3 regions of the Dyadobacter sandarakinus genome follow, and region 3 is predicted to be linked to each of the others. Evidence: riboswitches for the same ligand, from Rfam matches in the RefSeq annotation. Region 3 holds a riboswitch; each other region holds the start of a gene.
What was found. A riboswitch is a leader RNA that binds a small molecule or an ion and turns the genes downstream of it on or off. The one in region 3 is predicted to bind thiamine pyrophosphate.

Region 1: it holds a riboswitch for thiamine pyrophosphate, as region 3 does, so the genes downstream of both, thiM (hydroxyethylthiazole kinase) here and thiS (sulfur carrier protein ThiS) in region 3, are expected to answer to the same signal.
Region 2: it holds a riboswitch for thiamine pyrophosphate, as region 3 does, so the genes downstream of both, HWI92_RS20935 (TonB-dependent receptor) here and thiS (sulfur carrier protein ThiS) in region 3, are expected to answer to the same signal.

Annotation. Positions count from the first base shown of each region.
Region 1 covers NZ_CP056775.1:3,411,529-3,415,782, forward strand. Annotated here, with positions in the region: gene tenA (thiaminase II) at 1-281, opposite strand, end outside; gene thiD (bifunctional hydroxymethylpyrimidine kinase/phosphomethylpyrimidine kinase) at 278-1,102, opposite strand; gene thiE (thiamine phosphate synthase) at 1,130-1,780, opposite strand; gene thiM (hydroxyethylthiazole kinase) at 1,770-2,588, opposite strand; TPP riboswitch at 2,680-2,772, opposite strand; gene hxpB (hexitol phosphatase HxpB) at 2,856-3,530, shown strand; gene HWI92_RS13755 (sensor histidine kinase) at 3,585-4,254, shown strand, end outside.
Region 2 covers NZ_CP056775.1:5,075,511-5,079,764, forward strand. Annotated here, with positions in the region: gene hemE (uroporphyrinogen decarboxylase) at 1-204, opposite strand, end outside; gene HWI92_RS20935 (TonB-dependent receptor) at 231-2,678, opposite strand; TPP riboswitch at 2,748-2,842, opposite strand; gene rocD (ornithine--oxo-acid transaminase) at 2,915-4,174, shown strand; gene HWI92_RS20945 (S41 family peptidase) at 4,171-4,254, shown strand, end outside.
Region 3 covers NZ_CP056775.1:1,924,044-1,928,297, reverse strand. Annotated here, with positions in the region: gene HWI92_RS07600 (thiazole synthase) at 1-606, opposite strand, end outside; gene HWI92_RS07595 (thiamine phosphate synthase) at 600-1,919, opposite strand; gene thiS (sulfur carrier protein ThiS) at 1,950-2,153, opposite strand; TPP riboswitch at 2,226-2,321, opposite strand; gene HWI92_RS07585 (CBM96 family carbohydrate-binding protein) at 2,642-4,254, shown strand, end outside.

The sequences.
Region 1 (4,254 bases), 1.5 Mb from region 3:
TCATAGTTTTTAAAATAGCTCAGATGCAGAGCACGCTCTACCAGGATTGCATTTTGTGCAAACTGAAAAAAATCCAGCGCATCATGGCTGTTTCCGGCCCTGGACCCTGCTGCGGCCAGCGCCCGCGCGAAGTCGGCCAGGTAAAGGGAATCCTGCGCAATGTAGAATTTAAACTTTTCTACGGGCAAAGTTCCGGTTTTCAGCTCCTGATTAAACGGATGCTGGCTGATCTGCCTGTAAATGGGAAGTGCTTCTTCCCAGAGATATGTTGTGAAGCTCATGAAATAACCTGCATTGGCAAAGGTGAAAAAGAATGATTTAAAGGACCGGGACCGTGGCCGGTAATAACATCCCTGCCGTGGCCGATCGCTCCCGCAACATACTGATGTGCTAGTACCACGGCGTCAGTAAGGGAATGCCCGAGGGCCACATACGTGGCGATGGCAGAAGATAGTGTGCAGCCTGTTCCGTGTACATTCGGGCTGCGGATATAGTCGCTTTCCAGTACCAGGCTGCCGGTATTTTGGAGGGCCAGTACATCCCGGATCACCGGTCCTGCAAGGTGCCCGCCTTTGAGTAGCACTGCCTTGCAGCCTTTTTCAAGCAGGATACCGGCCGCATGCTGCATGCTTTTCAAATCGGTTATTTTTTCAGAAACCAGGATTTCTGCCTCGTCAATATTGGGCGTAATGAGGTCGGCGCGGGTAAGCAGCTCCTGCCACAATGCATCCACTGCATCCTCCCGGATCAGCCTGCTGCCGCTTGTAGACACCATGACGGGATCGAAAACAACAAAGCGAGGCTGGTAATCTGCCAGTGCACCCGCGATTACCTGCGCTGTTTCGGCCGTATTGACCATCCCGATTTTGACTGCGTCAATGGTAAAATCTTCAAATACAGCTTCCAGCTGCTGACGTAAAAATTCGGGTGGCACCGCATGAATGGCGCGGACGCCGGTAGTGTTCTGGGCAGTGAGCGCCGTGATGGCTGACGTACCATAAGCTCCCAGTGCAGCCACGGTTTTGAGGTCAGCCTGAATGCCCGCTCCCCCGCCGCTGTCAGAGCCGGCTATGGTAAGTACAGTAGGATATCGTTTAATCATGGTGGAAATGGGAATAAGGTCCTTTTATCAGAGCCTGTTTTTTTTACCTGAAATAACAGCCTTCCGAAGCTGCTCCGCGGCATACCCGGGGAAAGCCGCGCTGCAAATGGCCGATACCACCGCTATGCCGCTTGCACCATGTTGTATAGCCTGCGTCACGTTTTCGGTGTTAATGCCTCCGATGACCACCAGCGGGTGACGGCTCACTTTCGCTGCCTGCTGCAACCCGGCCATGCCCCAGGCGGTCCCGGTATCCGGTTTAGTAGGTGTATCAAAAAGAGGGCTGATGGCCAGGTAGCTGATTTCCCAATCATTTGCCTCCTCAACATTTGCCATATTCTCCGCAGAAATACCCACGATGCTTTGGCCCGGAAGTACCTGGCGGAGCTGGTGATAATGCATGTCGCTTTGCCCGACGTGAACACCATCGGCGCCGGCTGCCAGCGCAACGTCCACACGGTCGTTAATGATGAGCGGAACATTGTATGGAGCCAGCAGCTCTTTCATTTTGGAGGCTTTATCAATAAAATCCCGGGTGTCCAGGTTTTTTTCTCGAAGCTGTACCAGGGATACGCCTCCTTTTACAGCCTCTTCCACAATCCAAAACAGATCACGACCAAGGCAGGCGGCCTCGTCGGTGACAAGGTACAGATCCAGAGGAAGTGTGCTAGCGGACATCAGCAGAACGATCCGGTGAAACGCTGATACGGGTAAGTTCAGCAAGGTGGTCCGGCGATACGGCCAGTGCATCCAGGAATGCAACCTGGAAAGACCCCGGGAGCTGGGCATGACGATAGGCGAGCTCGCCGCATACGCCCATGGTCGCTGCCGCAGATACGGCTGCCGCCAGCGGGTCGCTACATACCGCAGCATAGGCGCCGGCAATTGCCGAAGCTGAGCACCCCATTCCGGTAATACGTGTCATCAGCGGCACACCATTTGAGATGTAATACACCTTTCCATTCCCAACAATCAGGTCGGTAACCCCGCTCACACTGACAACCGATCCGAAGCGGCGGTTCAATGCCAGCGCGGCATCCAGGCTCTGGTCGGAGGAGGCGGTACTGTCCACTCCTTTGGTAGTGATGTTTGCACCGGCCAGTGCCATGATCTCAGAGGCATTGCCCCGGATAATGGCGGGCGGGGCGGTTTCCAGGAGCTGTGTCAGTACCTGATTGCGGTACGAAGTGGCACCCGCTCCTACCGGATCCAGGACAATGGGCTTGCCGAGGGCAGCCGCACGGCTCATGGCCAGCTTCATGCCTTCTGCCCAGGATGCAGACAGTGTACCAATGTTGACCACGAGCGCGCCGGCAATGCTCACCATTTCCTCCACTTCTTCCACCGCATGCGCCATCACCGGCGATGCACCCAGCGCCAGCAATGCATTTGCAGTGAAGTTCATAACCACATAATTTGTGATATTATGCACGAGAGGCACATTTTCACGGAGCAGCACGAGATTTTCCCTGATATTGATTTCCATTTTTCTGATGTTTTGCAAAAAGAAAAAGAACGGAACCCGAGACAGGCAGGTTGTGCGGTGATTTCCGCATAAAGAAATTACAGGCACCCAAGTACCTCTGATTGCTTTTTCCTACGACAGTGCCAGCTGTTTCAGGTTCGAAGGGTATGAATCTCAGTCCTTTTGGACACCCCTAAAGCCATTCTTAGCTGCGAATGTAGTAGTTTTGGTTGTTTATGAAAAACACTTGCATCAACCGGTACTTATTTTCTTTTTTAAATTTTTGAAATGATCAAAGCTGCAATATTTGATATGGATGGGTTGCTGATTGATTCAGAACATTTCTGGACAGAGGCTGCCCGCGAAGTGATGCGCAAGGTAAACTTTGAGCTTACCGATGCATTGAAACTCCAAACCACAGGACTCTCGGTTAAACTATTTCTTGACTTCTGCCACCAGCTGCAACCCTGGAATACACCCACTTTCGAGGAACTGGAAGCAGAAATCCTGACCATTGCGCACCGCAAAATTCTTGAAAATGCCGAACCCATGCCGGGTGCCATTGCGCTGATCAAAGACCTGAAAGCCACGGGACTTAAACTGGGCGTAGCGTCGGCATCGCATATGGAACTGATCGAGGACGTGCTGGAAAGACTAGACATTCTTCAGTACTTCGATGTATGGCACTCGGGCGAGCTGGAAGAGTTTACCAAGCCGCATCCGGCCGTATACCTCACCACTGCTGCCAAGCTGGGCGTACTACCCGCTGAATGCATTGCGTTTGAAGATTCGCATGCCGGGCTGCGGTCGGCACATGCGGCAGGCATGATCACGATCTCGGTTCCGGCCAGGGAAGTTTTTGAAGATGCCAAGTTCAATATGGCGCATTATAAAATAAGGTCACTGGAAAAATTCGTATTAAGCGAAATGTCCGGAGTACCGCAAAATGTCCTGGAATCCTAACCTGCCTTCGTCCACCTACACTATCCCATGATCGGATTACGGCATTTCAGTATCATGATTATGATCAGGATCACCCTGATCGTACTTAGTGTGATCGGACTTGCGTGGCTGGCTTCGGTCCATACCAATAGTACGCTGGTGTATGTCATCGGGACGATTTTCATTTTTGCCCAGGCTTCGCTTCTGTACCAGTATGTGACCAATGTAAACCGGAAACTGACGTACTTCCTGGAATCTGTCCGCTACTCGGATTTTACGATCAATTTCCGGGCAGACAACAAGATGGGGCGGACGTTCAAGGAACTGAACCAGCAGTTTAACGAAGTACTGCATGCTTTCAGACAGGCGCGGGCCGAAAAAGAGGCCAATCTGCAATACCTGAATACCATTGTGCAACATATCGGTACGGGCCTGATCACATTTGACAGTACCGGGCAGGTTAACCTGATCAACAATGCGGCATTGCGGATGCTGGGCATTTACCGGCTGCACCACCTCAACGAGCTCCGCGACCGCCACCCGCGGCTGTACGAGCTGCTCTCAACCCTCGACAGCGGCGTGCGGGAGCTTTACCGTACCCCATCCGACCAGCCACTGGCCCTGCAGGGAGCAGCCATCCAGCTGAGGGGAACCTGGGTACGTATTGTTGTTTTACAAAACATACAGACCGAACTTCAGCAGCAGGAAATCGAGTCGTGGCAAAACCTGACCCGGGTGCTGCGGC
Region 2 (4,254 bases), 2.9 Mb from region 3:
GACACCCAGCAGGTCTACCGGCTGGATAGTCACTTCGGCAGCCAGCTCAGGGGTAGTAGCGAGTGCGATAAAGCTTCCGGCTTTCTCGCGCACTGCGCGGTACTCCGCCAGAATCCGTCCTGCCTGCCGCATCATCCAAACCGGTGTGCGTTCTGTATTTTCCCCCCGTGCCGCACGGAGTAAAAGGTCATTTTTCAAATCCATGCGGCAAAGGTAACAGGAAGATAAACTCAAAACCTAAAATTCACCCCAACCAGAAAGTTGGTGCCTGCCTGCGGAAAGTAGAAGTTTTCCTGTGTCAGGGCACCGCCGGCCAGGTAGCCGTAGGTATATCCGTTGGATTCATATTGCTCGTTAAAAATATTATTAACCAGCAGATTAAAGCCAATTTCATTTGCCCAGGCCGGTTTGATCGTCCACGAAAGACGCACATCATTGGTTACGTAAGCATCCAGTTTCCGCGTTTCGGTTGTGGTATTGTCCAGGTATTGTTTACTGACATACTTGGTCAGCAAAGCAATTTCCAGGTTTTTCCGGAGGGAATAAATGAGCTGGCTGCCCGCAATCGCATTGGGTGAAAAGGAGATATCGGATTTGCCGTGACTGATTGTGTTATAGCCGCCTGTGTCATAGTTGACGACATACTCCGTAAAGTTGTCGATTTTATTGCTGCTGAAAGTCGCATTGACATTCCATTTCAGATAAGTGCCCAGCGCTACGGCTCCTTCAAGTTCAATGCCGGTCCGGTAACTTTTCGGGACATTCACCCGGATGGAGTTGCCGACATCATTGATCTGGCCGGTGAGTACAAGCTGGTTTTTGTAGCGCATCAGGTAGTAATTCGCAGAAAAAGCCCATTTTCCCTGCTGCGTCCGGAAGCCGGCCTCCACGTTCTGCAGATTTTCCTTTTTGGGAAAAAGTAATGCTGTGGCTGCTGTAAAGTCATCCCGGTTCGGCTCCCGGTTGCCGACGCTGTACGATGCATAGACCGAGCTCTGATCGGCCAGCTGGTAATTAATCCCGGCTTTCGGATTGACAAAATTATACGACTGATCCACCGCCAGCTGTATCTGAACATTATCCGTACCGTGAATGGCGTGACTTACTGTCCTGAATTGCAGGTCTGCAAATGCATTCAGCTTATCTGTAAACTGGTAGTACAGCTTTCCATAAATGTTAAAGTCCTTTTTGATCCCCTGACTGTAATAGTACCGGTGCTCATTTTCGGTGTTCCCGGCATTGCGTGCCCAGGTAATCTGTCCGTAATGATCGCCGTCGTACTTGTTCCAGCCACCGCCAATGCTTGCCGTCAGCTTTTTAAAACTATTATAATCAAATGAAAAGGTAGTTCCATAAAAGTAGTTGTCGAGCCAGCGCCTGCGGACCAGATCGGTACTGGTGAGCGTATCAGTGCCGGTGATTACATCGGGCAGGTTGTAGTTTGCATAGGCGTCGTCCTTGCGGTATTGTTCATAGTAACCCAGTCCCCGGACCAGAAATCCGTTGAGGTTAAAAGTCCATTGCTGACTAAGGTTATGAGACGACACGAGCTGGTAATGATCCTGCCTGTAATTATCGACCTCGTTTTTGTAGGTGTATGAATTATAGGTCCTGTTTCCCGAATTAAGCAGGTTCCGGGCATCTTCTTCATCCAGTCCGTTCCGGTCAATGTAGCTCAGGATACCCTCCCTGTCACCCCGGAGCTTAGCCTCGGGCACCCCATTCCACGACTGGTAGGTGCGCTCTTTTCCTGAAAACACATTGACACGCACAAAGCTTTTTTTACCAAAATAACCGCCCGACAAATAGTAGGAATGCAGCTCCGACGAAGCCCGGTCCACGAAGCCGTCAGACGAAACGCGCGATAGCCTGGCATCGAAGGTAAACTTGTCCCGGATCAATCCTGAGCCTACTTTCAGCGTATTTTTGAATGTGTTAAAAGAGCCGTATGCGTTGTTGAGCTCGGCATATGCTTCCTTGCGCAATGCATTGGTATTGATGTTGACCGTTGCTCCGAACGATCCTGCACCATTGGTGGAGGTACCTACCCCGCGCTGAATCTGAATGCTGCTCACGGAAGATGCAAAGTCCGGCATGTTGACCCAGAAAACACCCTGGCTTTCGGCATCATTATACGGGATTCCATTGACGGTAACGTTAATGCGCGTTGCATCCGAGCCCCGGATGCGGATGCCCGAGTAACCCACGCCCGCCCCGGCATCGCTGGTACTGACGAGTGAAGGTGTAAAGTTGAGCAATACCGGCAAATCCTGACCAAGGTTCTGCTTGTCGATTGCGGCGGCGCTTACATTGGTATAAGCCATCGCACTTTTGTCCGTGACGCGCGTCGCATTAATGACTACTTCGTCGGCCTGATAAGTACTGCGTACCAGTTTTACATCCAGAAAATCATTTTCGGAAAGGGTGACAGCCGCAGTCTGAAAGCCGACGTAAGAAACCTCCACCGCATGGATCGCGTCAGGAATATTCCTTAATGTAAAATTCCCCTGCTGATCGGATTGTGTGCCGCGGATATCGCCGGCTTTGATGGTGGCGCCAGGCAGCGGCTTGCCGTCTTCCGCATCGGTAATGCGGCCTTTCAGCATGCGCTGGGCGAAAGTGGACAAGGAAAGAATGCTGAAAATGAATGTCAGCAGATAGGTAGTAACGGTTCGCATTGCGATAAAGTTGTTACAACAGGCAGGGGCCACCTATCTTGGATACAAAAAATAAAAACAAGAAACAGCCTGAAAACCGGCTTCTCTCCCTACGCCGGCATTACCCGGATCAGGTTTATGGGTATGATCTCAGCCCGTCAGGTAGGGCACCCCTTTGAGATTATGGGGCAAAGCTAGTTCTTTTCGCTATTTTTACATAAACACGAAGTGAAAATCCTGTATAACCTGACTATCTCATGACAACCTTCTCCGACACGCTCACCAGCGCAGCTGCACAGGCGATCGACCTCGAATACCGCTACGGTGCACATAATTACAAACCGATGCCCGTAGTGCTGGAACGCGGTGCGGGTGTGTATGTCTGGGATGTGGAGGGCAAGCAATATCTGGATTTTCTTTCGGCATACAGTGCGGTGAGCCAGGGGCATTGTCATCCGCATATCGTCAATGCCATGATCAGCCAGGCGCAAAAGCTCACCCTCACTTCCCGTGCATTTTACAATGACCGGCTGGGTGAATGTGAAAAAATGCTGTGCGAATATTTCGGCTACGATAAGGTACTTATGATGAATTCGGGCGTGGAAGGCGGTGAGACCGCATTGAAGCTGACCCGCAAATGGGCATACAAAGTCAAAGGCATTGCGCCGGGTAAAGCCAAAACCGTGTACGCCGCAGGTAATTTCTGGGGCCGGACGCTGGCAGCCATTTCTTCTTCCACGGATCCGTCCAGTACCGATGATTACGGTCCGTTTCTGCCGGGCTACGAAATCATTCCCTACGACAACCTGGATGCATTGGAAAATCTGCTCAAAAATGATCCTGATATTGCCGGCTTCATGGTGGAACCTATCCAGGGCGAGGCCGGGGTGGTAGTACCGAGGGCGGGCTACCTGAGGGGCGTGCGCGAACTTTGCAGCCAATACAATGTGCTTTTTATAGCCGATGAGGTCCAGACCGGCATTGGCCGCACGGGCATGCGGCTGGCATGTGACTGGGAAGGTGTGAAACCTGATATCCTGGTTTTGGGAAAAGCCCTCTCGGGCGGTACGATGCCTGTGTCTGCTGCATTCGCGGACAACGAAGTTATGCTCACAATCGCGCCCGGAGAGCACGGCTCTACCTATGGCGGCAACCCCCTGGCCTGTGCCGTGACCATTGCCGCACTGGAAGTAGTACAGCGTGAAAACCTGGCTGGAAATGCAGAGGCGATGGGAGCGTTGTTCAGGCAGAGGATTTCTGATCTTCAAAAACAATGTTCTCTGATAGAGGTCGTTAGAGGAAAAGGCCTGTTGAATGCTATCGTTATCAATGATACCGAGGAAAGTACCACAGCAATGGATCTTTGTTACAAAATGATGGAAAAAGGGTTGCTCTGCAAGCCTACCCACGGCAACAAGATCCGCTTTGCACCTCCTCTGGTTATCAATGAACAGCAGATGAACCAGGCCTGTGATATTATTGAGGAAGTGTTTCTGGAAACAAACGCAAGTCGATGAGAAATAAAATTTTACTTCCATTTTTCCTGCTTGCATTGCTTTGTGCAGCCTGCAAGGAAAAGAACGTAGAGCCGGCCACA
Region 3 (4,254 bases):
GAGCACGGCATCCGCCCCGATCTCCATCGCCTTTGCAGCGTCCGAAGGGGCACCGATCCCGGCATCCACGATAACCGGAACTTTGCTCTGCCCGATGATGATTTCGAGGAAATCAATGGTTTTCAGTCCCTTGTTACTCCCGATCGGCGAGCCTAGCGGCATCACGGCCGAAGCGCCGGCATCTTCAAGCCTTTTGCAGAGTACGGGATCGGCGTGGATGTAGGGTAAGATGACAAAACCCAGCTTAGCCAGTTCCTCGGTTGCAAGGAGGGTTTCAATCGGGTCCGGGAGCAGATATTTCGGATCCGGGTGAATTTCCAGTTTCAGCCAGTTGGTTTCCAAAGCTTCCCGCGCCAGCTGAGCGGCAAAAATGGCCTCTTTTGCATTTCTTACGCCGGAAGTATTGGGTAAAAGATGAAATTGGCTGTGATCCAGGTGGCTTAATATATCGTCGGACCGGTCGCGTACATTGACGCGCCGCAGGGCAACGGTAACCAGTTCGGAGCCGGAGGCCAGCAATGCCTGCTCCATAACCTGGGCTGAGCTGAATTTGCCCGTGCCGGTAAACAGCCGGGATTGAAAAGTTTTGTCTGCGATGGTTAGCATAGGGCTTGTTGAATTTGTGAAACGGTGGCTTTCGGGTCGGCGGCACCGATCAATGCGGAAGACAGCGCTACGCCGTAAATGCCAGTCTGCCGAAGCACATCAATATCTTCCGGCGTAACACCGCCGATAGCGATAATGGGCGTTTGAAAGCGATTTTCGGTCATTTGCTGCATGAGTCTTGCATATCCATCTGTGCCCAGGATCGGGCTCAGGTTTTGTTTGGTTCTGGTAAAACGAAATGGTCCCAGACCAATGTAATCAGCACCTTCGGCGATGCGTGACTGAATGTCTTCCCAGGTATTGGCCGTGCCGCCGATGATCATTTTTCTGCTAACCAGTGACCGTGCTTCCGGGATCGGCATGTCGGTAAGACCCAGATGCAGTCCATAAGCCTGCACAGTGCGGGCGACGCGGGGATGATCATTGATGATCAGCCGGGCGCCGAACCGGTCGCACAATTGTATGGCTTCCCGGGCCATGGCAAGGATTTCCTCTTCGGTACGACCCTTTATACGTAGCTGAATCCACCGGCAACCCGCTTCCAGGGCCAGCCGGATGCTATCCAGGTGCGACATCTCTTCCGTTTCCTGCGAAATAAACTGTAGCCGGCCGATCACCGGGGTATGAAATTGCTGATCGGAATGTCCAGCGCTACGTTTGTCGGCATTCTTGGAGGTGTCATTTTCAATTTTCACTTCCGATTTCATTGCCGAAAAATCAGGCAATGAGGCGAGAAGCCTGAATTGATTCACCGCATTTTCCGGCTTTTGCCAGATGCTGCCGAGTACCGCGGCACCATCCATGCCCATCTGGGCGATCGTTTGGATGTTGTGAACATCAATGCCGCCCAGGGCAAATACCTTTCCGGTGTAATTGTATTTATTCAAATAAAACTCATCCGGAATTCGGGACTTGTAACCAGGTTTTGAAATACTGTCAAACACAGGTCCCAGAAATACATAGTCAAAGCTGTGGGAAAGACTTTGAAGCGCATCCGGATCGTGGATGGACGTGCTTAATGTAAACCCATGTTTTTTCCATTCGTTCAGATCATCAGCTGTCTGCATCAGTCTGTTATGTTCCGTGAAATGAATGCCACCGATGTCGAATACCGCCGCAAGCTGGTGATGCTGATGCAGTACCATGCGGCCCCGGTACGTCTTCGCTATACTTTGGATCAATGCCTTCATATCCGCTTCGGATACTTCCGGTTTTCGCACATGCAGGCGCGGTAGCCCCAGTGCGAAGAGGCGGTTGATGATATCTGCTTCATCCGGCAGCATTTCCGGATGTGTGATCACGATTAAGTCCATTTTACAAATGATTTTGCTTCCGATTTCGATCTAGCCGCCTTGGGTGGCGGTGATGATGGTGATGTGATCGTTAGGGGAAAGCCTGCGATGGGGCCAGTCGGATTTTGGGACGACGAATTGATTGACGGCAACTGCAATGCCCTTGCCGGAACTCTCATAGAATTCGGAAATGAGTTGACCCACGGAACACGTAGCGTCGATTTGAGTTGCCTGACCGTTTAGTTTGATTTCCATTCCATATACAGTTTTAAATGAAAAACCTTAGGAATGGACCTATGAAGAAAAGATGGAAGGAAGCTACGGAACACGGTAACTCCTGCTTTTCCCTTCGGCAGTACTAGCTGCATCAGGTTCAAAGGGTATGATCTCAGTCCGCACATCGGGACACCCCTAAAGTTGTGGCAAAGCTAGATGAAAAAGCGGATTTTCAAAAAAAGCCGGGGGGAGCGCGTCGGGAAGCCGAACTTATTGATGAAAATCAAATCCCAAACCATTGTTCAATAGATCCATTTACAATTTGAAAAGCTTAAAGTGATTTCTCTCGCATGTCAGATGCATCATAAAGAGTCTGGTAGGTACCTGGAAATTAACCCGTAACAACTTTATAAGGAAAGACATACAGGTGCTCGTATCGGAAGATGACGCCTTTTTATTGTAAATATCTCCCACGTGGCCAGTATGTAGGATGTTGTTCCGTCTAATGGTAAAAAATGATCATAGAAATGAGAACAACCTTTATCCACCACCCTTTACAATCCATTCAAAGACTTGCACTTGTTTGCATCCTGTTATTCCTGAGCCCCGCCACCCTGCTCTTTGCGCAGCCCGGTATTGAATGGGATAAGAAGTACGGAGGTAATATGGCTGAGCGTCTGGCTACCATGATTGCCACTCCGGATGGCGGGTATATACTGGCTGGCAACTCCAATTCGGGCATTTCGGGTGAAAAAAGTCAGCCAAACCGTGGACCTGCCGCCCAGACTCCCTACACTTTCGGTGATTACTGGATCGTGAAAATCGGCGCAGACGGTAGCAAGCAATGGGACAGAACGCTTGGGGGAGATAGTCAGGATCAGTTAACCACGATCATCACCACTTCGGATGGAGGCTACCTCGCAGGGGGTACGTCGTGGTCTAATGTAAGCGGAGAGAAATCCCAGGATGCCTGGAACGATCAGGCGTCAGATGGCAACAAAAGGAAAGACTACTGGATTGTAAAACTAGCTGCGGACGGCACCAAACAGTGGGATAAAACCATTGGAGGGACGGTAACTGACGATTTGAAATCCATGGCGCAAACCAGTGATGGCGGGTATATACTGGCAGGGAATTCCAATTCCAGCAACAGCGGCGACAAGTCGCAACGATCCAAAGGCCTGACGGATTTCTGGGTGGTCAAAATTACAGCTGACGGTACCAAAGAGTGGGACAAAGCTATCGGTGGATCTTTGCAGGAACGGGTTGCCTCTGTGAAGCAAACTGCGGATGGAGGATATATCCTGGCTGGTACGTCCAGCTCGCCCGTCAGCACGAGCAAGTCTGCGGAAAGGAGGGGAAATGCGGATTACTGGCTTGTTAAACTTTCATCAGACGGCACCAAACAATGGGACAAAGCCTATGGTGGCAGTAACATAGACGAATGTACTGCAGTAACGGTAACAGCCGACGGCGGTTACCTGCTGGGAGGTACTTCCTCTTCCCTGAAATCAGGAGAAAAATCCGAAAATAGCAGGAGGGGCAGCTACGATTACTGGATTGTGAAGGTTACATCAGACGGAACATTTCAGTGGGACAAAACGATCGGCGGCTATGAAGCAGAATACCTGAAATCAGTAACGCAGGCGGCCGACGGAGGATATATTCTGGCAGGTTATTCAGAGTCCGGAGCCGGCGTGGATAAAACACAGCCCAAAAAAGGTCTTAGTGACTACTGGGTGGTAAAAGTTACTTCTGACGGCACAAAAATATGGGACAAAACCTTGGGAACCTCCGTTAGTGACTATCTGAGCTGCGTGTTACAAACACCCGATGGAGGCTATCTTGTTGCAGGCGATACAGATACGGGGATAGCCTCAGGAGACAAAACCCAGGACAATAACGGTGCCCAGGATTTTTGGCTTGTCAAATTAACGCCGGAGGGATCAGACAGAAAACTGATGTTTTCTAATCAAACCCTGACTTTTGAAGCTACGCGCAACAATCCGCTGCCTCCGCCACAAACAGTAACCCTTACGGGCAATGCCGGTGCACCGGTCGTCAGCCTGGGCGTACGTGAAGGATCCAACTGGCTGGTGGTCCCTGATCCTGGTACGGGCCCTCTGCAATTCGGGCTTTC